Regions from separate parts of the Paenibacillus sp. AK121 genome, predicted to be linked through region 1. Evidence: riboswitches for the same ligand, from Rfam matches in the RefSeq annotation. Region 1 holds a riboswitch; each other region holds the start of a gene.
What was found. A riboswitch is a leader RNA that binds a small molecule or an ion and turns the genes downstream of it on or off. The one in region 1 is predicted to bind cyclic di-AMP.
Positions count from the first base shown of each region.

Region 2: it holds a riboswitch for cyclic di-AMP, as region 1 does, so the genes downstream of both, KSP24_RS09005 (hypothetical protein) here and KSP24_RS23945 (3D domain-containing protein) in region 1, are expected to answer to the same signal.
Region 3: it holds a riboswitch for cyclic di-AMP, as region 1 does, so the genes downstream of both, KSP24_RS13500 (TrkH family potassium uptake protein) here and KSP24_RS23945 (3D domain-containing protein) in region 1, are expected to answer to the same signal.
Region 4: it holds a riboswitch for cyclic di-AMP, as region 1 does, so the genes downstream of both, KSP24_RS22750 (resuscitation-promoting factor) here and KSP24_RS23945 (3D domain-containing protein) in region 1, are expected to answer to the same signal.

Region 1 is NZ_JAHPJM010000021.1:9,278-14,502, reverse strand. It holds gene KSP24_RS23955 (ABC transporter substrate-binding protein/permease) at 1-406, shown strand, start outside; gene KSP24_RS23950 (amino acid ABC transporter ATP-binding protein) at 393-1,115, shown strand; cyclic di-AMP (ydaO/yuaA leader) riboswitch at 1,359-1,528, shown strand; gene KSP24_RS23945 (3D domain-containing protein) at 1,535-2,203, shown strand; gene KSP24_RS23940 (polysaccharide deacetylase family protein) at 2,401-3,207, opposite strand; gene KSP24_RS23935 (NADH:flavin oxidoreductase/NADH oxidase) at 3,511-4,533, shown strand; gene KSP24_RS23930 (PspA/IM30 family protein) at 4,620-5,225, shown strand, end outside.
Region 2 is NZ_JAHPJM010000004.1:59,748-64,972, reverse strand. It holds gene KSP24_RS09035 (helix-turn-helix domain-containing protein) at 1-40, shown strand, start outside; gene KSP24_RS09030 (helix-turn-helix domain-containing protein) at 129-512, shown strand; gene KSP24_RS09025 (Rha family transcriptional regulator) at 630-851, opposite strand; gene KSP24_RS09020 (urease accessory protein UreF) at 1,143-1,880, opposite strand; tRNA gene KSP24_RS09015 (tRNA-Leu) at 2,143-2,225, shown strand; gene KSP24_RS09010 (glutathione peroxidase) at 2,374-2,859, opposite strand; cyclic di-AMP (ydaO/yuaA leader) riboswitch at 3,324-3,497, shown strand; gene KSP24_RS09005 (hypothetical protein) at 3,611-4,006, shown strand; gene kdpF (K(+)-transporting ATPase subunit F) at 4,190-4,267, shown strand; gene kdpA (potassium-transporting ATPase subunit KdpA) at 4,413-5,225, shown strand, end outside.
Region 3 is NZ_JAHPJM010000006.1:225,228-230,452, reverse strand. It holds gene uvrC (excinuclease ABC subunit UvrC) at 1-297, shown strand, start outside; gene KSP24_RS13510 (CPBP family intramembrane glutamic endopeptidase) at 266-1,996, opposite strand; cyclic di-AMP (ydaO/yuaA leader) riboswitch at 2,258-2,410, shown strand; gene KSP24_RS13500 (TrkH family potassium uptake protein) at 2,819-4,159, shown strand; gene KSP24_RS13495 (potassium channel family protein) at 4,178-4,855, shown strand; gene KSP24_RS13490 (LysR family transcriptional regulator) at 4,861-5,225, opposite strand, start outside.
Region 4 is NZ_JAHPJM010000017.1:79,427-84,651, reverse strand. It holds gene KSP24_RS22760 (HD domain-containing protein) at 1-387, shown strand, start outside; gene KSP24_RS22755 (TatD family hydrolase) at 430-1,200, shown strand; cyclic di-AMP (ydaO/yuaA leader) riboswitch at 1,401-1,680, shown strand; gene KSP24_RS22750 (resuscitation-promoting factor) at 1,952-3,100, shown strand; gene rnmV (ribonuclease M5) at 3,246-3,791, shown strand; gene rsmA (16S rRNA (adenine(1518)-N(6)/adenine(1519)-N(6))-dimethyltransferase RsmA) at 3,799-4,683, shown strand; gene yabG (sporulation peptidase YabG) at 4,739-5,225, shown strand, end outside.

The sequences.
Region 1 (5,225 bases):
GCCACTTCAGTCCGGTATAATTACGTTGTCTCTGAATAGTTCGGCATATTTGGCTGAAATTTTCCGTGCTGGTATTCAGGCAGTAGACCGTGGACAGATGGAAGCTGCCCGCTCGCTTGGGATGGGACGAGGCAAAGCAATGCGTCATGTCATTTTACCGCAAGCATTTAAATCTATATTGCCTGCTATTGGTAATGAGTTCATTACGATCATTAAAGAATCATCAATTATTTCGACCATTGGGATGGTGGATATTATGTATCAAGCCCAGGTCATTAAGAATATTACCTACGAAGGCTTGAGTCCGTTCGTAATCGCAGCCGCTATTTATTTTGTAATGACATTCAGCTTATCTAAGCTGTTGGGTTTATGGGAAAGGAAGTTGAGAGCCAGTGATCACCGTTAAACAACTGCGTAAATCATTCGGTAAGAATGAAATTTTAAAAGGCATTGATATAGATATCGCCAAAGGTGAAGTAGTCGTCATTATCGGCCCGAGTGGTTCAGGAAAAAGTACGTTTTTGCGTTGTATGAATCTGTTGGAACAGCCAACAGAAGGGGAAATTTTGTTTGAGGGTGAGCCGATTACGGCCCGTGGTCATAATATTAATGCGACTCGGGAGAAGATGGGGATGGTTTTCCAGCATTTTAATCTGTTTCCGCATAAAACAATACTGCAGAATCTGACGCTTGCACCAACGCAGGTGAAAAAGCAGTCGGGGAAAGAAGCGGAGAAAATTGCACTGGAGCTCCTGCGGACCGTGGGTCTTGAGGATAAGAAGAATACCTACCCAAACCAGTTATCTGGCGGTCAAAAACAACGTATTGCGATAGCACGTGCTTTGGCCATGCAGCCGCACGTAATGCTGTTCGATGAGCCTACTTCTGCCCTTGACCCTGAAATGGTTGGAGAGGTTCTGGACGTGATGAAGAAGCTCGCTGAGGGCGGCATGACGATGGTGATCGTGACGCATGAAATGGGCTTTGCCCGTGAGGTAGGGGATCGAATCATCTTTATGGACAACGGTCAAATTATAGAACAAGGTACGCCTGAGCAAGTATTCGGTACTCCAAGCCATGACCGTACCCGTGATTTTCTTGCTAAAGTGCTGTAAGAAAATGCTTTTATGAAATATTAACAAAGCTCTCTCGTGATGATGTTTCACGGAGGGCTTTTCTCTTTTTGTCACTATATCTCCATATTTTCGTAACAGAAAACGGATTCTTGATGACAAAATTGTAACGAGTATAGTATGATATTCAAGGTTACCAACATTTTCATGCAGATAAGGTTACAAAATTGTGATATTATGCAGTAAGCCAAAACTTACCGGGGCAGCAGTAATGATAATAAATACTCAGGTGCTGGGCTCAAACCATGGGAAGTGCGGGGGACGTAACAACGGCAATGATTCCAATGCATCATAGAGATGTTGTGGAATATGCCTAGGGGTGAATTGCACAAGCATAGGGCTTCTCCTGAGTCCGAATCCGACAGCTAACTTCGCAGGCATAACAGAGGAGGTACATATCTTTGAAACATTTAAAACATATTGGAAAAACTATGAAATTTACGGTGCTTGCTGCAGCTATTGCAGGGCTGGCACAGACAGCTGGAGTAGCAGATGCTGCTTCGCTTCACACTGCCAAAGAAGGCGATACCTTCTTTTTGCTTGCTCAACGTTATGGGGTATCAGTAGATGAGTTGACGAAGGCTAACCCGGATATTGCGTCCAACAACATATATGCAGGTCTGCAAATTAAAGTGCCAGACGAAAAAAGTGTAAAGGCGGCTTCGGATTCGAAGCCACAGCTTCTTACAGAGAAAGCACCAGCGAATGAGAAGCCAACAATTGAAGCATGGGGCAAAACATTTAAATACAGTAAAGTAGTTGATGTTAAAGCTACAGCATATTCTGCCGCAGCTGATGAAAATGGCAAATGGGGTGCGGTCGATTATTACGGCAATCCGCTTAAGCTAGGTACAATTGCGGTAGACCCGAAAGTCATTCCTATGGGAACAAAGGTGCTAGTTACAGGTTATTCCCATCCCGGATTGCCAGACCATTCTTTTGTGGCCGTTGCCCGTGATCAGGGCAGTGCTATTACCGGAAAGCGGATTGATATCTTTATCCCTGGCAATAAATCATTCGTGAACGACTTCGGCTTCCAGAATGTGAAACTGTACGTCATTGATAAATAGCATTGTGCTTATGTATGATTTAATTAAACATAATATAAGTTATGTAAACTTGATCTATCATACAACATATAACTGGGACAACTTTTTATTAGGCCCGGTTGTTTATCGCTAAAAAAGGCTGTCTTACAAGCAGAAGTATTCTGCTCGTTAAGGCAGCCTTTTTACGTTGTTGGTATATTTGAAGCTTAGACATACTGTTATTTTCGTTCCGATGTGTGAAGTAGCCGGGGGACAGTGACAAATTTGTAGCCCTTAGCTTTTAGAGAGTGGATTAGACCCGGCAAAGCTTGGACAGTGCCTTGCAAGTTGGAACTTTGACCTCCACCTGCATGCATTAAAATAATGGAGCCAGGTCCGGTAGCCGGGATCACGTTGCGCTGAATTTGTGTTTTGCTTAATCCCTTCCAGTCTAGAGAGTCCACATTCCAATTGACGATCATGTACCCATGACGACGTGCCCACTGGATTTGAGGCTCCGTGATTTCACCATAGGGTGGTCGTATCAATCTGGGCCGAAAACCTATACTGGCTTCTAAAATGCGTTCTGTTTTTGTAATCTGGTGGCGAAAACGTTCTGGTCTGGCCTTCCTGAAATCCGGATGAGTATAGGAATGGTTTCCTATAGCATGACCCTCACGGATGATACGGCGTATGATCCCCGGATGCTTTTCCGCACGGTGGCCGACGATAAAAAAGGTAGCTTTGATACCATTTGCGTGTAATACGTCCAAAACCTGCGGCGTATACCTTGAATCGGGCACATCATCAAAGGTTAAGGCAATTTGGCGGGTGTGCGGGCCGCACATTTTAAAAATGTCCGCATGCTTTTTTCGTAGCATCGCTAATGTTGGAGTAGCTCGATCTTTACTTTGATATACCGAAGTAGCGACAACAGCTTCCTTGGGATGGGGCGTTCCAATGTTGGAAGGCGTGTCCGCGTGAACGGGAAAACTTGAAAATGCTAGTAACAGTGCTAAACATGGCAACACTCCCCTGTACCGCATTTGTATTCCCCCTTTCCGTGCAGTGGTACCTAGTGGTGCTCTCAGCTATTATGTACCTGTCCTATTAAAATTATGCTGGTGATTGAGTGAAGCCCTACACGGCTGAAGAGAAGTACATCATGAAGCGGGTATCCGTGAAGATGACGAAGTAAACGTACATATTCTCTTAAACATGACCGAAAACTGAAGCATTTTCGCAAGTTTTAGCCTTACAAAGGATTCGGTATACCATGACAGCTGGTGTATAATGGGGATGCTATTCATAATAATACATACTTGGAATTGAGGGAAGGATGGATAAAAGTGACCGACTTGTTTACTCCTTATCAATTAAAGGGGCTTTCATTAAAAAATCGGATTGTCATGCCCCCAATGTGCCAATACAGCGTGAAGGCCAAGGACGGCAAACCGACGGATTGGCATTATGTCCATTATGTGAGTCGCGCGATAGGAGGGACTGGGCTCATAATTGTGGAAATGACAGCGGTTCATCCGGATGGACGCATTACAGATCGTGATTTGGGCATTTGGAGTGACGAACATATTCCTGCATATCGTAAAATTGTAGAGGAAGTCCACAAGTATGGTGCCAAAATTGCCATTCAATTAGGCCATGCCGGACGCAAGGCCGAGGATGCTGAGACACCTGTAGGCCCGTCCTCGATCCCCTTTAGTGAACGCTTTAAAGATCCGCACACTTTGACGAGAGCAGAAGTCAAGGAACTGGTTCAGGCCTACAAAGAGGGGGCTCGCCGGGCGGTAGAAGCGGGTTTTGACACGGTAGAGATTCATGGTGCTCACGGCTATCTGATCCATCAATTTCATTCCCCTTTAACCAATACCAGAGAAGATGAGTATGGGCAGGGTTTGTCACTGTTTGGTGTTGAGGTGATCCGTGCTGTTAAAGAGGTACTTCCTGCTGATATGCCTGTGCTAATGCGGATATCTGCCAAAGAATATGTCCAAGACGGATATGATGTTGAATACATAGCAGCCATAGGGGAACGATATCGTGATGCAGGTGTGGACATTTTCCATATTTCTTCTGGTGGTGAGGGTCCGATAGGCTCCAGCGGAGGCCCGTCTGCGCGTGCTGGTTACCAGGTCGATTTGGCTCATACCATCCGTGAAAAATTGAATGTGCCTGTCATTGCTGTCGGCTTATTGGATGATTATGAGGATGCCCGCCGAGTCGTTCAGCAAAATGAAGCTGATCTGGTAGCCATAGGGCGTGCCATGCTGCGTGATCCCTATTGGGCGCTGCATGCTTCACGGGCGCTAAAAGTACAGGCAGATATCCCAGAGCCTTATCTACGCGGTTTTTAGATATTTTTGAAACCTCTTTGCAAAGCTTGCGTAAACATGTGTACAGAGCTTAAAATTTAAGCATTCAATTCTAGGAGGAACTTCACATGTCTATTTTCAAACGATTAAGAGATCTTACGATGTCTAACATTAACGCCATTATCGACAAGGCAGAAGATCCAGTTAAAATGACGGATCAATACATTCGTGATATGCAAGAGGATCTGGAAGACGCAGAGAAAGCGGTAGCCGCTCAAATTGCTATTGAAAAGAGATTCAAACAGCAATACGAAGAACAGGCAGCTTTGGTGAAAAAACGCGAAGAACAGGCTCATACGGCTGCAAAAGCACAAAATGTGGATCTTGCTCGTCGTGCGCTGGAAGAAAAGAAATCTGCCGAACAAAAAATGAACGAGTTCCAAGCTGGTTATGAGCAAAACAAAGCTGCAGCTGACAACCTGCGTGGTAAGCTGGATGAAATGCGTAGACAGCTGACTGAAATGAAAAACAAGCGCGAGACACTGGTTGCCCGTTATAACGCAGCTAAAGCGCAAACTGAAATTAACAAAGCTATGAACGGTTTTAGCTCGGATACGGCAACTGCTGGATTGAAGCGTATGGAGGAAAAAATGCTGCAAGCAGAAGCACGTGCTGAAGCGAGCAACGAAATGGCTTCCAAGGAAAAATCGCTGGATGAAGAGTTCAAAGAGCTG
Region 2 (5,225 bases), on a different contig from region 1:
TCGTAAAGAGAAAAACCAGCATAATTCAACTACTGATTAATGTTTGCTGTGAGGTTTGATAAGGATATTCTAATGTGTGCAATTGAAAAATAATTAGAAAAAAGCTACAGTGTCGGAGGGGAAACGTTTTGGGAGATCAAACTATTTATCAGCGGATTGAAGCTTTAATTAAGGATCGGGGAATGACCAAGAAGGCATTTTGTGAAAAGCTTAAAATCAGCTCAGGGAATCTCGGTGATTGGAGAAGAGGAAAAACAACGCCAGGTACCGCCCATTTGATTCAGATTTCGGACTTTTTTAATGTATCGCTCGACTGGTTGATGAAAGGGATTAAGCCGGGGGAAGGCGTGCTTCAGGAGCAGAAGGCTGCTTATTTTTTTGGGGTGATGGGGCCATTGAATTGCCAGGCTGAAGATCTTGAGACAGAAGAACAGAACTTTATTTTAGAATATGTTGAATTTGCGAAATACCGTAAGCAAAAAAGGGAGAAGGACAAAGCGAAACTTGAATAATCTATGGCTAAACGCCTGGGTGGATAACCCGTAAAACGGACTAAGGGGTTCGGTTTACGGGTTTATTTGATTTCCTGATAATATGGCGGCGCGTCGGATGCTGGATGCTTGTTGGGTTTAGTGTGGTGTCGCCTCCTTATAATCGTTATCGTCGATATTCAGAATTGCAGCAACTTGTTTTCTGTACCTTTGTGCTTTACGGGTGCCGTGAATCAGATTGGACAAGCGTGAAGGCGGGATATTGTGTGTCTCGCAAAATGTTTTCTGATCCAGTCGAAGCTCGACAAGCCTTTGTTTGATGGCCCACCCGAAGGAGGTGACAGGCATTTTGTTGTTCAAGAGAAATCGCCCCTTACGGATTCTTGCAGAATAATTGGTGTGATATAATAATCATCAGTAAACATGTTAGAATTAACCATCTAAAACTATGATACACTTTTATACGTGTTTATACAATCTTAAATGCGTTATTTTATTAAAATAATTACTTAATTAAGTGCAAAAAGTGAAAATAATCCGACTATAGTCTGTGAGTGGTATGAATTTGGATACATGAATTAAAAATACTCTGCCGCTTGAGAAAAGGGCAGAGTATTTTTATTGTGACTGCTAGACTGGTAAAACGACGCATCAGAGGGAGGCTGGAAGGCGTTTGAATAGGATGGAGGAGGAAAAGGGCCTGGATGCATTCAATTGGCTACTATGGCTCATATAGGGTGGCTGAGTGATGTAGGAACTGGTCTGATGGCTATGGAAAAGGTGAGGCTGAAATAAGCTTGGCGTAGGTTCGTTAAATTTCTTCCAGGTGGTGAGCAACTCGCTGGTCATGTGATCGATAAGAGGATTCTTTTCCTCGTAAGGAGGATTGAGCAGTCTGAAGGCATCTTCGATACAGAAGGATACCGCTGTGGCAAAATAGCCGTGAATGGTCTGTTCTATATCGGTTCCGAGAAGGAAGTTAATCCAAGTGTGGACAGTAGCGAGTGTGCCAATTGCATTGTATTGAGTGAGTGTGTCTTCCAGTTGGTCAAATGCAAGCCAAGGATAAAGAGCCTTGGTGAGCTTGAGCAGACGCTGGCCAGAAAGTCGCGATTTTTTCACATACTGCGAGGAAGGATGTTGGGTGTACAGCATTTTATCAATAAGGGCGATCCGCCAACCGTCATTCTGCTGGATGGCTGCATACAGACTTTTGATGGCCATGCCGTCAAGGGTTGTAATTTGAGGATACCAATCGTCTCGCATAAAATGTTTCAGATCCTGTAGACTGTTCAAGTTTCCGTTACGGAAACGTTCATCCAGTCCGTAGAAACGGGTAAAACCACCAATGGGTAGGGAAGGGTCCAACAACAATGCGTAGTTTAGCAATCGGTTACCTTTATGCAGGATGGTTCGCCTCCTTGAGGTGAATATTTGTGTCAGTTTATTTGACTCTAATCTTATTTATATAATAATAGTTCAATTATTTATGTAATATATATTTACACTTTGAGCTCTTTCATGTCAAATTAAATAATTTTATCGCTTATATATGTTATATAAAGTTACATTAAAAAAATTATAATATTATTGTTTACAAATTGTTGCTGAGAGAGTATAATAAATCTGTTGCCTCAATACATTATGACATGCGGTCGTGGTGGAATGGCAGACACGCTATCTTGAGGGGGTAGTGGGCGTACGCCCGTGGAGGTTCGAGTCCTCTCGACCGCATTATGTGCAATACCCAGTTGAAAAAGCATCCTGACACGTTTTACGTGAAGGGGTGCTTTTTTCGTTAAATATTTTTCGTTATATCATTCTGTTACAGAAGCGGTCATATGGACAGCGGACCGCTCGTTAACTGTAATGAAGAAAGATGTCAGTTTTTCCGCAAAAGCTTCTCAATATCTCCTATAAGCTTATCTGGAGTGGTTTGCGGCGCATAACGCTTAAATACGTTACCTTCTCGTGTAATTAAGAATTTAGTAAAATTCCATTTGATCGCTTTGGAGCCTAATACTCCTGGAGCGGTGTGGGTCAGGTAGTGAAATAGAGGATGTGCCTGATCACCGTTGACATCTGTCTTGGCGAACATGGGGAAGGTCACACCGTAATTGATTTGGCAAAACTCGGAGATCTCCTCGCTGGAGCCCGGCTCTTGTTTGGCGAACTGGTTGCTGGGAAATCCCAAAATTTCGAGCCCCTGTTCATGATACTGGTCATATAGCTCTTGTAGCGCCTTGTACTGGGGGGTTAACCCACATTTGCTGGCAGTATTCACGATAAGTAGAACTTTCCCTTCGTATGTGGATAACGGAATTTGTACCCCTTGTAGGGTCTGTGCATCATATTTATATACGGTCAAGATATCCCTCCTCATTCAATATTCTGCAATTAAATTGTAAGCAACTCAACAAGGGGTTGCAAGTCCGGAAGAGTATACGGGCATTGGACCATTGTAAAATCGTCTTTTGTTCAAAACGGTAAATCGCACCTCAAATGGAGCTAATTGAGGTGTTTCTTCTCATAAAAACGGGTTCAATCGGTAATTATCTGGCACGTATAGCGTATTTTCTTTCCTTTTTGCAAATAAGGAGTAACTAAGCCATACACTACGCCAATATTGACATGCCTTTCATTTTCAAAAAGGGGTGAAATACAGAGTTTTAAAGAGATACGAGAAGCATAGCTGCCTTGTAAGCGTTATTCTTAATCTCCTATGCTCTAAAGGGTGGTTTATAGCCCCGCCGTTGAGCTTTACAGTCTTCCTTGCACGGGTGTATGATTCAAGACGTAATTTCAAATTAACACCAATGAAGCAACAACGAATTGTCTAAAGCGCTGAATTTTGCAGTTGCAAAAGCGGGGGAACCAACGAGTATGTACGGTTTTGCAAGCCGTGTGTGTCTCATGGGGTGAATTTTCCGGCCAAGTGCCGTAAATAGGGCGACTCTCACGTCCGAATCCGACAGCTAACCTCGTAAGCGTACAGGGAGAGGCAACAAACCGCCGTGTGCAACCATGGTTTATTTTATCATGGAATGTATGAAGCCGGAGGAAGCCTTTTTCCTTCGGCTTCTTTTTGTTGTCTTTTTATACCGGGAGAGGAGCTACTGATGGAAGGTCGGTTAATTATTGTCACTGCACCGAATGAAGCGGGCAGAAGTTTTGTGAAATTGCTTATGTTCAAAAAATTGGCGTTTGCAGTTCTCACAAATAGCACTCAGGAGGAACGACAGCTCAAAAAAATGGGTGTGGAGCACATTGTGCGCATCAATACCATGCAAGCGGGAAAATGGAATTTTCCTAGTAAAGAAATTGGGAGTGTGTATTTGTTCGAAAACAGCTTGAATTTGACTTGCCGTTTCCTGCAAATATGTCGGCCACTAACATCAGAATCGATCTATGTTATTACGCACGGCTGTAATCCGCAAGGAATTTATCGGGGATTGGGAGCGGACCATGTGATCTACACATTGAACGGAGAGGTGGGTTTCCTGCTGAACGGATAAGCACTTATAACATAGCTGGTTTATGATTTTATGATGGAATCAAAAGGACAATCTGAGGAGCGATACGGAGGATAGGAACATGATGGATTTATACATGCTGCTCGTAATGGCTGTGAGTTATGGAGTGATATTACTGTTTATACGCTGGTGTGATGCGCAGACCTCAAAAGGAGGGCGAAGAGGATGATCGTTGTGCTAGGGCTCACGGTTATTGTGTTCGTGTATTTAATCTACGCACTCCTGAATCCTGAAAAGTTCTAGTCAACTATAGGATCGAGCAGGCGGGAACAGCAGATCAAGAATGAAGCATCAGAGGGGCAGATTTTCGCAAACGTGTGCACTCAATGGATGGTCTGAAGCAGGTCTGTTGTTCCAAATGCAGGAGCATTTTAAGGAGGAATAGAGGATGGAGCTACTGCAAATTGGAATTGTGATCGTCATATTGCTGCTCTTGGTAAAGCCGGTGGGCACCTATATGTATCACGTATTCTCGAATGAACCGAATCGGACGGATCGGATTTTTAGTGGAACGGAAAAGCTGATTTATAGGGTTGTAGGCTTGAAGAAACAGGACAGCATGCGTTGGACCACGTATGCTATGAGTTTCATTGCAACCAATGTGGTGCTTGTGGGGATCAGCTACCTGCTATTGCGCTTGCAGGCTATACTCCCAGGCAATCCGGTTGGAAACAGTAATATGGAAGCATCATTGGCCTTTAATACGGTAATCAGCTTTATGACCAATACGAATCTCCAACATTATAGCGGTGAGAGCGGGCTTACGTATCTGACACAGATGGCGTTCGTCACGATGATGATGTTTACTTCGGCTGCTTCGGGGTTTTCGGTTGCTGCGGCTTTTATGAGGGGATTGACGCGGCGCGGTGAAGGGCTGGGTAATTTTTTTCAAGATTTTATTAAAGCCAACATACGGATTTTCCTGCCGCTTGCCTTTATACTTACGCTGGTGCTGGTGGGACTAAAAGTACCACAGACGCTACAGCCTACAGCGGATATTACGACTTTAAGCGGTACACAGCAGCAGATTGCTATGGGACCTATTGCCTCATTGGAATCCATCAAGCATTTGGGCACGAACGGGGGCGGTTTTGCGGGAGCTAATTCTGCTCATCCTTTTGAGAATCCAAGTCCTTGGACGAACGTACTGGAAATTTTAGCAATGTGGGTAATGCCGGCTTCGCTGCCGTATACTTTTGGA
Region 3 (5,225 bases), on a different contig from region 1:
TTTGAGGCCGTGACACTTGCACGCAATAGCGAGGAATTTTATCTGCTGCAACGGATCCAGGACGAGGTTCACCGTTTTGCCATTACGTTCCACCGCGAGCAGCGCGGCAAATCTATGGTAACTTCCCAGTTGGACTCCATTCCAGGCATCGGCGAGAAACGGCGTAAGTTGCTGCTCAAGCATTTTGGATCGCTCAAAAAAATAAGAGAGGCCAGCGTCGAAGACTTCCGGCCTCTCTCTATTGGGGATAAGCTTGCTCGTCAAATTATAGCTGCCCTTCGGGAGGAGGAGTCGTAGAATACGGCTCCTCTTTTTTCATGGGTTCAAACATGATTCGATTAGGCTTTTTGGGACTAAACCAGTAAATGATGTAGCCTACAATAGCCGGAAGTAAGATCCAGAATAGGCCGGCGCTCACATTCACGGTGTCTCCCAGACTTATCACACTAAGTCCCATTAATATGCTGTCAAAAATAACGTGGCTGAACATAGCAGCGATAAAGCCGTAACGCAAGAACACGAAACTAAACAGCAAACCAAGAAAAGTCAGCTCAATAGGTCTGGAAATCACCGGATAGATCGGATAAAGCGTATGTCCCAGTGCCCAAATAAGCGTAGTGATCAGACAAGCAACAAACGTATTCTTGACTATTTTTTTTACCATCGGAATACCAAATAGACGGTAAACAGTTTCTTCTCCAATACCTGCCATCCAAGCCATAATCGGCAATAGCCATGGATAAGCCATATTGTAAGGGGACTGCGTGGCGTCTGTAGTGGAGAACGTATTAAATGTGCGCTCCAATACAAAGAACAAAATGGATTGTACGCCCAGTAAAATGAAGGCCCACAAGTAACCGACATACATACTGCGAAGCACATACAGTCCGTAGCCTGGCTCTTTAGCACGTGGCCATGCATTTAGTCCAACCTGACGCATAAGCCCGTCACCGCCTACCAAGGAGAAATAGATAGCTACAGCCATGAAGAAGGTAACACCAACCTGGAATACCATAAGAAATAAAAGCATGCCCTTACTGCCTGCTTCAGCTTGCAATAAAGGTAGCATGTTCATTGTCCCAGCTATACTAGCAATAAAGTATACAATGGACAGAATAATACCACGAACAAATGAAGTATGTCGTCGAGTGAGTGACGCATACACAATGGCAAGTACGCCCAGGACAAAGCTAAATAGGGCATAACCCGCATAAGTCATCCAATTCGCCCAGTATGTTTGCTTTTTAACATAGTCGGTATAGGACGAAGGGGCCGAAAAGCTTTGGGTAAACGAGCGAACATCCCCGTCTTCAAAAGTAAAAGCCAGCGTAAGTACCGAGGCGCCGATTTTCTTTTCGTCCACGGTATATTTTAATCCACCTTCCCCCTCAGTGGTCGCGAGCTTCAATTCAGATGGCTTAAAGCCAAAGCGTTTGATCCATATTGCTGCAGCCTGTTCCTTGGCTTCGAGCGTCATGTCACCCTCAGCTACACGTACAAGTCTGCTTCGTGCTTGTTCATCTGTAGAAACATCAGCCTGTGTGTAATTGGTGCTGGAGGTGATCCGTTTAAAGCTAACGACCTTCCCAGTGGATAAATCCACATGGATTTGCAGCTTGCCCTTCGCTGAGGAGTCAGGCAAATCAACCCGAAAGGTTTCATAAGGATAATTTTTTTTCCATGTACGATCGTACTCTTGAACCAATTTTTCTCTGGATAAATAACCGTACAAATCTGTTTCAGCCTGATAGGTTACGACGGGCTTCTCTGGCTGTGATTCCGTATAGCCCAGCTCGGAACGGGCAAAGTCCAGGGCGTGTATGACCGCTTCTTGTTTGCTGATGACCTTTGCATTCATCAATGATTCCGGACTTGGATTGCTAATTGAGGGAATAAGCAATTGAAAGATAAAAAAGCAAATCAGGCCAACCCCGCCCAGCAAGCCTAATTTTTTGAAGTTGGCCGTGAGCACGACCGGTTTCCCGATAGGATTCATGAGTTTCCTCCTTAATCTGTAAATAAGAACATCCATTAAAGATATCATACTGCACAGGTTCCCGCCAACAGACCAGCGATATTCATGAAAATAGAGTGAAAGCACTTTAAAGTTTTAATAAAATTAGATAAGCTGTGATTAATCGATGTCTATTCGCGAATTAAAGCCAATTTCACGTTTTTTCGGCGAAATCGGTTTTGTGATCTGGATAGAGAAGGATTATAATCTTGAGGCAATGCCTATGAAATATATGGGTAATGATATACATTTAAGCCGAATTTCTATGAGAAAACGGGGGAACCATGTTACTGGGGTGAATTTTACAGCCGATCCTGATGGACCGGAAGTGTAAATAGGGCATACTGTGCTGTCCGAATCCGTCAGCTAACCTCGTAGGCTGTGGGCAGGAACCAAGTCAGGCACTCGGTTTTCCGGTGTCTTTTTTTGTGTGTATAAAAGTGTTTGGATTGGTTAGACCGCTGCGGGTTCAGATTATTCTTCCAATTGCAGTTATCCCCGGATTTTTTTGATTGTATAAACCCTTTAATGGTTAAAATCCGGAGATAAAGGCAAACGCTTCGCTTCTTCAGAACAATTCTGCCCCCTTCGCTGCTGCTCGCCAATAGCACAGGGAGCCGAGTAGTGTTTGACATGCATTCTTCCTGTATTCAGGGAATGCTAATTATAGCTACTTAAGGTTTGGAAAATCAAAAAAATCAGGGGCAACGACGATCGGAAGATAAATGGAACGCGTAGCGGGCTTACACCGTATTAAGTCACTGTTTTTATAGTTTTAAGGATTAGGAGAGAAGTGATGAATAGATGAATCCCAATGCACGCTGGCTTCGGCTTTCTCCACCGCAGATATTCGTTGCAGGCTTTGCCATTATCATTCTAATAGGTAGTTTATTGTTAATGCTGCCCATCTCTAATACAACAGGAAAACCACTTGCGTTTATAGACGCTTTGTTTACTGCCGCATCCGCGACCTGTGTAACCGGACTTGTCGTTAAGGATACAGGGCTCTTTTTTACAACCTTTGGTCAAATCGTTATCGTTGCGCTGATCCAGATCGGTGGTCTTGGCTTTATGACCATGGCTACCTTGATCGCGCTGGTGTTCAAACGTCGCATTTCCTTGCGGGAGCGCCTTATTTTGCAAGAAGCGATGAATCAGACCTCTGTCGAAGGAATTGTTGGATTGATCCGCAAGGTGCTATGGTACTCGCTGATGATTGAGGGCGTATGTGCAGCTATTTTTTCGATTCGCTGGTCATTTGATATGCCTGTCGGCAGGGCGATTTATTTTGGAATTTGGCATGCCATTTCCATGTTTAATAATGCTGGTTTTGATTTATTCGGTGAATTTCGCAGCCTGACAGGTTATGTATATGATCCGATTGTTAATTTTACAGCCATGTTTCTCATTATTTCGGGTGGTATTGGTTTTGTAGTGATGTCAGACCTGGCAGATTATCGTAAGCGTAAGAGACTATCCTTACATACCAAGGTGGTACTCAGCATGACAGCTGCTCTGATTGTCGTCGGGACGCTCGTCATTTTTGTATTTGAGTTTACGAATCCAAAGACGCTTGGTTCGCTTGATTGGGGTGGTAAACTGCTGGGTTCTTTATTCCAGTCCGTTACTCCACGTACCGCAGGTGCCAACACGCTGGACATTGCAGGCTTGCGGCAGGCTACGCAGTTTTTTATCATCATACTTATGTTTATTGGAGCTTCGCCTGGCTCCACTGGGGGCGGGATTAAGACCACTACATTTGCCCTGCTCATTGGAGCGGTGTTTTCGATGCTGCGGGGACGGGAAGATATTGTGCTGTTTCGGTACCGACTTGCGCAGGCACGAATTTATAAGGCTTTGACCATTACCTTGCTGGGGCTGCTGTTCGTGATTGGGGTGACGATGATTCTGTCCGCAACCGAAGATCATCATTTTCTAATGATCTTGTTCGAGACAGTGTCTGCATTTGGTACAGTAGGGCTGTCTATGGGGCTTACACCTGATTTGTCAGTTGTAGGCAAGCTGGTGATTACTCTGACGATGTTTGCAGGCAGGCTGGGTCCACTCACGCTAGCTTATGCACTGGGACCGAAAAAGGGTAAGGAATTGTATCGTCATCCAGAAGGTAAAATAATTATAGGGTAAGGGAGTTTTCGAGTAGATATGAAAACGCAGCAGTTTGTAGTCATTGGCCTGGGACGGTTTGGCTCAAGCCTGGCTTTGCAATTGGTGGATATGGGGTGCGAGGTGCTGGGCATTGATCGGAATGAGGATGTTGTAGACAGTATGAGTGAGATCCTGACACATACTGTCGTGGCGGACGCTACAGATGAGGATGCGTTGCGGTCACTGGGCATCCGTAATTTCGATTGCGGCATTGTTGCAATTGGTGATGATATTCAGGTAAGCATCCTGACCGCCATTTTGCTGAAGGAGCTGGGTGTGAGAAAAGTCGTAGCCAAAGCTATATCTGTACTGCATGGGCGTGCGTTAGAGAAGCTTGGGGTGGACCGAGTCATTTATCCGGAACGAGATATGGGTATTCGGGTAGCGCATCAGCTGGTCACGCCTAATCTGCTCGATTATTTGGAGCTGTCCAAGGAATACAGCATTGTGGAACTCAATGTGCCTGCATGTCTGAATGGCAAAACGTTAGCAGAATTAAATGCTCGTACCCGCTTTGGTTGCAGCATCGTGGCACTTCATACGGCGAATGGTATCTTGATCGCGCCGACAGCTATGGATCGGCTGAAAGCAGACGATATTATGGTCATTATCGGCTCCAATGACAATATCGGCCGCTTTGAGGATGAGGTCGTTAATGTCAATGAAGAGGGTTAAATTCTCTACACCATACGGTAGCCTGCAAACGATGCACGTGTCTCGCTAATCCAGCGTCGTGCTGTCGGGCCGAGATCGGCCGTTTCTGAGTATATGAGGGAGGTCGTTCGGCGTGTCTCCTTCAAATCAGGCAAGTACAATGCAGTAAGTCCATTATCTCGCAGCAGTTCGCTGCGCAAGTAGGATTTGGGCAGCAAAGCGGATGCCTTGCAGGTTGGAAGCAGGCGTACAATCGCCTCGAAGGAGTCGATTTCCATGCGGATATCCGGCATAATGCCGCTGCGCTGGAACAAGTCATCCGTCAGGCTGCGGTACCAGGTTCCTTTGGAGAAAATGATCATCGGCAATCCTTGCAGGTCCTTCATTGAAG
Region 4 (5,225 bases), on a different contig from region 1:
GACGAAATTTTAAGTGATTTGAGCAGCCGTTTTATGGATCGTAGATTGTATAAATATGTAGAGATTGAAAATATGGATACAGATACCGTTGACCATATTCGAGAGGCTTTGGAAAAGGCTGGCTTGCATCCTGAATATGATCTTGAAATTGATTTTCCGACAGATCTTCCTTATGATGTGTTTCGGCAGGGCGGTTCAACGGACAACCAGATTTTACTGCTTGGACGTCAGGGCGAGGTGCGGGAAATATCCGAAGTTTCAGAAATTGTACGCTCAATAAGTGGCATTCACCGAGGAAAATATCACATGTATTTTCCCCAGAATAAATTGAACGGGGTAAAAGAAAGGCTTCCTGCCGAAATAGGGAATTATTTTGTCAAACAATAGACAAATATATAGAAATGTAAGTAAGAAAAGGAGATGAAAACCTTGGATTTATTCGACACTCATACTCACCTAGATGCGCCACAATTTGACGAAGACCGTGAAGAAGTTATAGCACGTGCTGTCGAATCAGGAGTAACACGGATGATCAATATCGGATTTAATCGTGAGACCATTCCATCCACCATGAAGCTGGCTGAGACGTATGATTTTATTTATGCAGCCGTTGGATGGCATCCGCAGGATGCCATTACAATGCAGGAGGGTGATTTAGAATGGATTGCATCGTTATGCAGTCATAAAAAGGTTGTAGCGATCGGAGAGATCGGTCTGGATTATTATTGGGATACATCACCAAAGGATGTGCAGCAGCGGGTACTTCGAAATCAAATTGGCCTGGCACGTGAGCTCAACATGCCAATTGTTATCCATAACCGGGATGCACATGAAGATATTGTGAGGATTTTACGTGAGGAAAAGGCGGGCGAGATTGGCGGAGTCATGCACTCCTTTTCTGGGAGTTGGGAGACAGCTAAAATGGTGCTGGATATGGGTTTCCACCTTTCCTTCGGCGGGCCCATAACGTTCAAAAATGCCAAGCAGCCAAAAGAGGTGCTGGCCCAGGTACCGTTGGACCGTCTGCTTATTGAAACGGACGCGCCTTACTTGACGCCTCATCCGTTTCGTGGGAAGCGAAATGAGTCGGCACATGTGAGATTGGTGGCAGAGGCAGCTGCCCAAATTAAGGGAATTACGGTGGAGGAATTGGTATCCATTACGACCCAAAATGCCTTGGAACGATTTGACATTCAGTGAAAAAGCGAAGAAATCAATCAAAATAAAGAGATAGACGGAGCTAATTATGATTTTGTTGCAGGAAACTCAAGAATATTACAATTTTTTAACCGAATATTTTGAGAAATGTACTTGAAACCTGCTTTACAACATGCATGGAAACAGGATATCATCTTTTCAGTGAATTGTTGTTGAGTGTAAACATCAACAAATCATTTCATGAACCAGTCTCGCTGAGTCCCTTTTACAGGGAACGGGGGAACCGATATGGCTTACAGTACGTCCGGTGTATGTGCAAGAGATAATATCTCTCAGTAGCCGGCTCGACCGAAATTCATTTCCCGGATGGGATTGAACAGGTAGAGAAGCCGTATTTCGATTTCTTTCTGGGTCTTCGGGGTGAATGTGAAGGCGACCGCCATGAGCGGTTGACCTAAGCTAGGGCGACTCTCTACGTCCGAACCCGACAGCTAACCCCGTAAGCGTAACAAGAGAGAAGCCATCTCGTGCATAAGTTTTCCCGCATATTCACACATGTCGGAAGCCACGAAAGAGCTCTCTAGTCTCTTTCTTTGGCTTTTTTTGTTGTGAATAAAAGAAAATCTGTCATCATACTGTGGTTAAACAGGGGAGGACAGCATGCCGCGAAGACGGGTACATGGTGCAGGACAGTCGCAGTACGGGCTTGTCTTGTAGAAAATCTGTTATAGTCACGTCAACGATCAACTATGTCTTACTCCAGACGGCGGGCTATGTAAGGAGGACGGAGGAAATGGGCATTTTCCGAAAAGAGGAGACCCATGAGTCACGCTCATCCAGCATGTCTTACGTATTACGTTGGAAGCAAGAGAATGTGCGCCAGGCTGCTTTGGTTGCTATTTTTCTAATCGCACTAACGATTATGATTTCAATTCTGATGTACACGCAATCTAAAAAACAAGTCTTTTTTGTCATCGATGGTAAGGCATCTGCGGTAGAAACCCGGGAATCCAAGCTCCAAGATTTGCTCAATGAGCATTCTATTTCACTTCAGCCGCATGATACAATTTCCATGCCGCTAAACGGAGCAGTACAAGATGGGGATCGCGTAGTCATTAAACGTGCCAATCAGGTTAAAGTATCCTCAGGCAATGAGACGAAAAAGCTGTACACAACAGAAAATACAGTAGAGGGTGCCATTCGCACTTCGGGCTATAAATTATCATCAACGGATAAAGTTTACCCTGCGTTGGATGCCTCTGTTTCAGCTAACATGGACATAAAAATCGTCCGTGTGAAGAAACAGCAGGTCGAACAGAAAAAACAAGTGCCTTATCAGGTCATCAAAACGGCAGATCCAAGTCTCTATAAAGGCGATAATCGAGTCATTCAAAGTGGCAAATCGGGTGTGGTAGTCCAGCATGTTCAAAAGGTATACCATGATGGGAAATTGGTGTCCAAACAGCTGGTCAACAAGGAAGTCGCACAAAATCGTGTGGATAAGGTAATTGCGGTAGGAACGAAGAAAAAACCGGTCGTTCTAGCTGCTTCCATCGGCCCTAAAGATGCGGTTAAGGCTACAAAGGTTAGTTCGGGCAGTGCTGTCCGTAAAGCAGGTATTAATTTTAATTATAAAAAAGTTTTACAAAATGTCTCCATGACGGCGTACTCTGCCCAGGAGCCAGGTATCGGTACACGTACCGCCTCCGGCACGCGTGTCACGGAAGGACGCACCATCGCTGTCGATCCGAATGTAATTCCCATCGGCTGGTGGGTGTATATTGAAGGGGTAGGCTTCCGCCGTGCGGAGGATACCGGTGGCGCGATTAAAGGCCACAAAATCGATGTGTATTATGAGAGTTTAAGCCGGGCTAACCAATTTGGTCGTAAGCACGGTAAAACCGTATATGTTATCGGACCTGTAAAGCCGGAAATCAACTAAAACAGGTTGTGTATGTTGAGGACAATGCGATAGTATTAACAACATAGTTATACCATGCTAAGAAGAGGATATCCTCTTCTTATTTTGTTTTCAAAAGCAGGGAAAGATAATATATGTTGCTGTGTAGCAGTGGAGGGAAACGAAGATGATCAAGGAAGTGATCGTGGTGGAAGGCCGGGATGATACGGTAGCCATTCGCCGTGCTGTCGAAGCAGATACGATAGAAACTGGCGGTTCAGCCATTAATAAAATGACGCTGCGGAAAATTGCATTGGCACAGGAACGGCGGGGGGTCATTATTTTAACTGATCCCGATCATGCAGGGGAGCGTATCCGTAAAATTATCGCCTCTAAGGTCCCCGGCTGCAAGCAGGCATTTATACCTGAGGCAGAGGCGACGCGCAAAGGGGATATTGGCGTGGAGAATGCCTCCCCGGAAGCCATCAGACATGCTCTCGCACGGGTACATACGACAGTGGAAGGCGCCGAACCGCTGATTGAGATGGCGGACCTGATTGACGCTGGACTTATTACCCACCCCAATGCTGCTGCACGCCGTATGGCCTTGGGGAATGTACTGGGTATTGGCTATTGTAACGGAAAGCAGCTACATAAGCGGCTCTCTGTATTTCAGATCAGTCGTGAGGAATTTGCCAGCGCGCTGGCACAAATCGAAAGTGAAGGATTGTGATATCCGTATGACAGGGATTCAAGATATAGCAACACCGCGGCGTACGAAGGAAATTATTCAAAGGCACGGTTTTTCGTTCAAAAAGAGTCTGGGACAAAACTTTCTGATTGATCAAAATATTCTGAGCAAGATCGTAAATGCTGCCGGATTGGATGATACAAAGGGCGCGCTTGAGATCGGTCCGGGCATTGGAGCTTTGACCGAGAAGTTGGCGCAATCCGCTAAGGCAGTTACCGCTGTTGAGATTGATCAGCGGCTGTTGCCCATTCTTGAAGAAGTGCTGGCCCCTTACGAGCATGTAAAGGTTCGCCATGGAGACGTGTTAAAGCTGGATTTGCGTGAAGTGTTTGCAGCTGACTTTGCAGACGTGGGCAAAGTGAGTGTCGTCGCTAATCTGCCGTATTACGTCACTACACCGATTCTGATGCGTCTACTGGAGGACAAGCTTCCTTTGGAGAATATCGTCGTTATGATTCAAAAGGAGGTGGCTGAGCGCATGGCTGCGTCTCCTGGTACGAAGGATTACGGCAGCTTAAGCATAGCCGTGCAATATTACAGTGAGCCTGAGTTAGTCTGTACGGTGCCGAATACAGTGTTTATTCCGCAGCCGAATGTTGATTCGGCAGTTATTCGGCTGCGTGTACGAGAAGTCCCTCCGGTGGAAGTGGTGGACGAGAAGCACTTTTTTGAAGTGGTTCATGCCGCTTTTGCCCAACGCCGTAAAACCATTTCAAATAACCTGAAAAGCCGCTTCTTCACCAAAGAGAACAGGGACACGCTGGAGCCGCTGTTGCAACAAGCTGATATTGAGCCCTCCCGTCGAGGGGAAACGCTGAGTATCGAGGAATTTGCGCGTCTGAGCGCCGTGCTATTGGAGGCTGGTATATCCTAAGTTGGAACCAAACTGTGCATTCACCCATACGATATAGGAGGGGTGATACAGTGTGATGAGTTTAGGAGACTTGGTCGTTCGGAAATCGTACGGCGGTGATGTCACGTTTCGCGTTGAAGACATCCAGCGGGATAAAGCGATCATTAAGGGGACGGAATTTCGGCTACTGGCCGATTCCCCGGTGAACGATCTGGTCAGAGTGCCTGCAGACCAGATTAGCGGTAAGACTCAACAGGCCCACATTAAGGCCGGGGAGTCTCTTAATCTTTTGCAACGGGCACGCCAGCAGCAAGCTGCCCGTAGCCAGGCGGCTCTGATTGGAGAGTGGAGTGATCCGGTAGAGTCGACGTATTTTGAAATGCCAGGAAAGGTTCTTCATCTGGATGGAGATCCCGGCTATTTAAGAAAATGTCTCAGTTTATATGAACAGCTCCGTGTTCCCGCTGAGGGACATCACGTTCACGAATCGGCAATGGCGGATACGTTATATCGACTGCTTCCCCGCATTCGTCCTGATATTGTAGTCATCACCGGACATGATG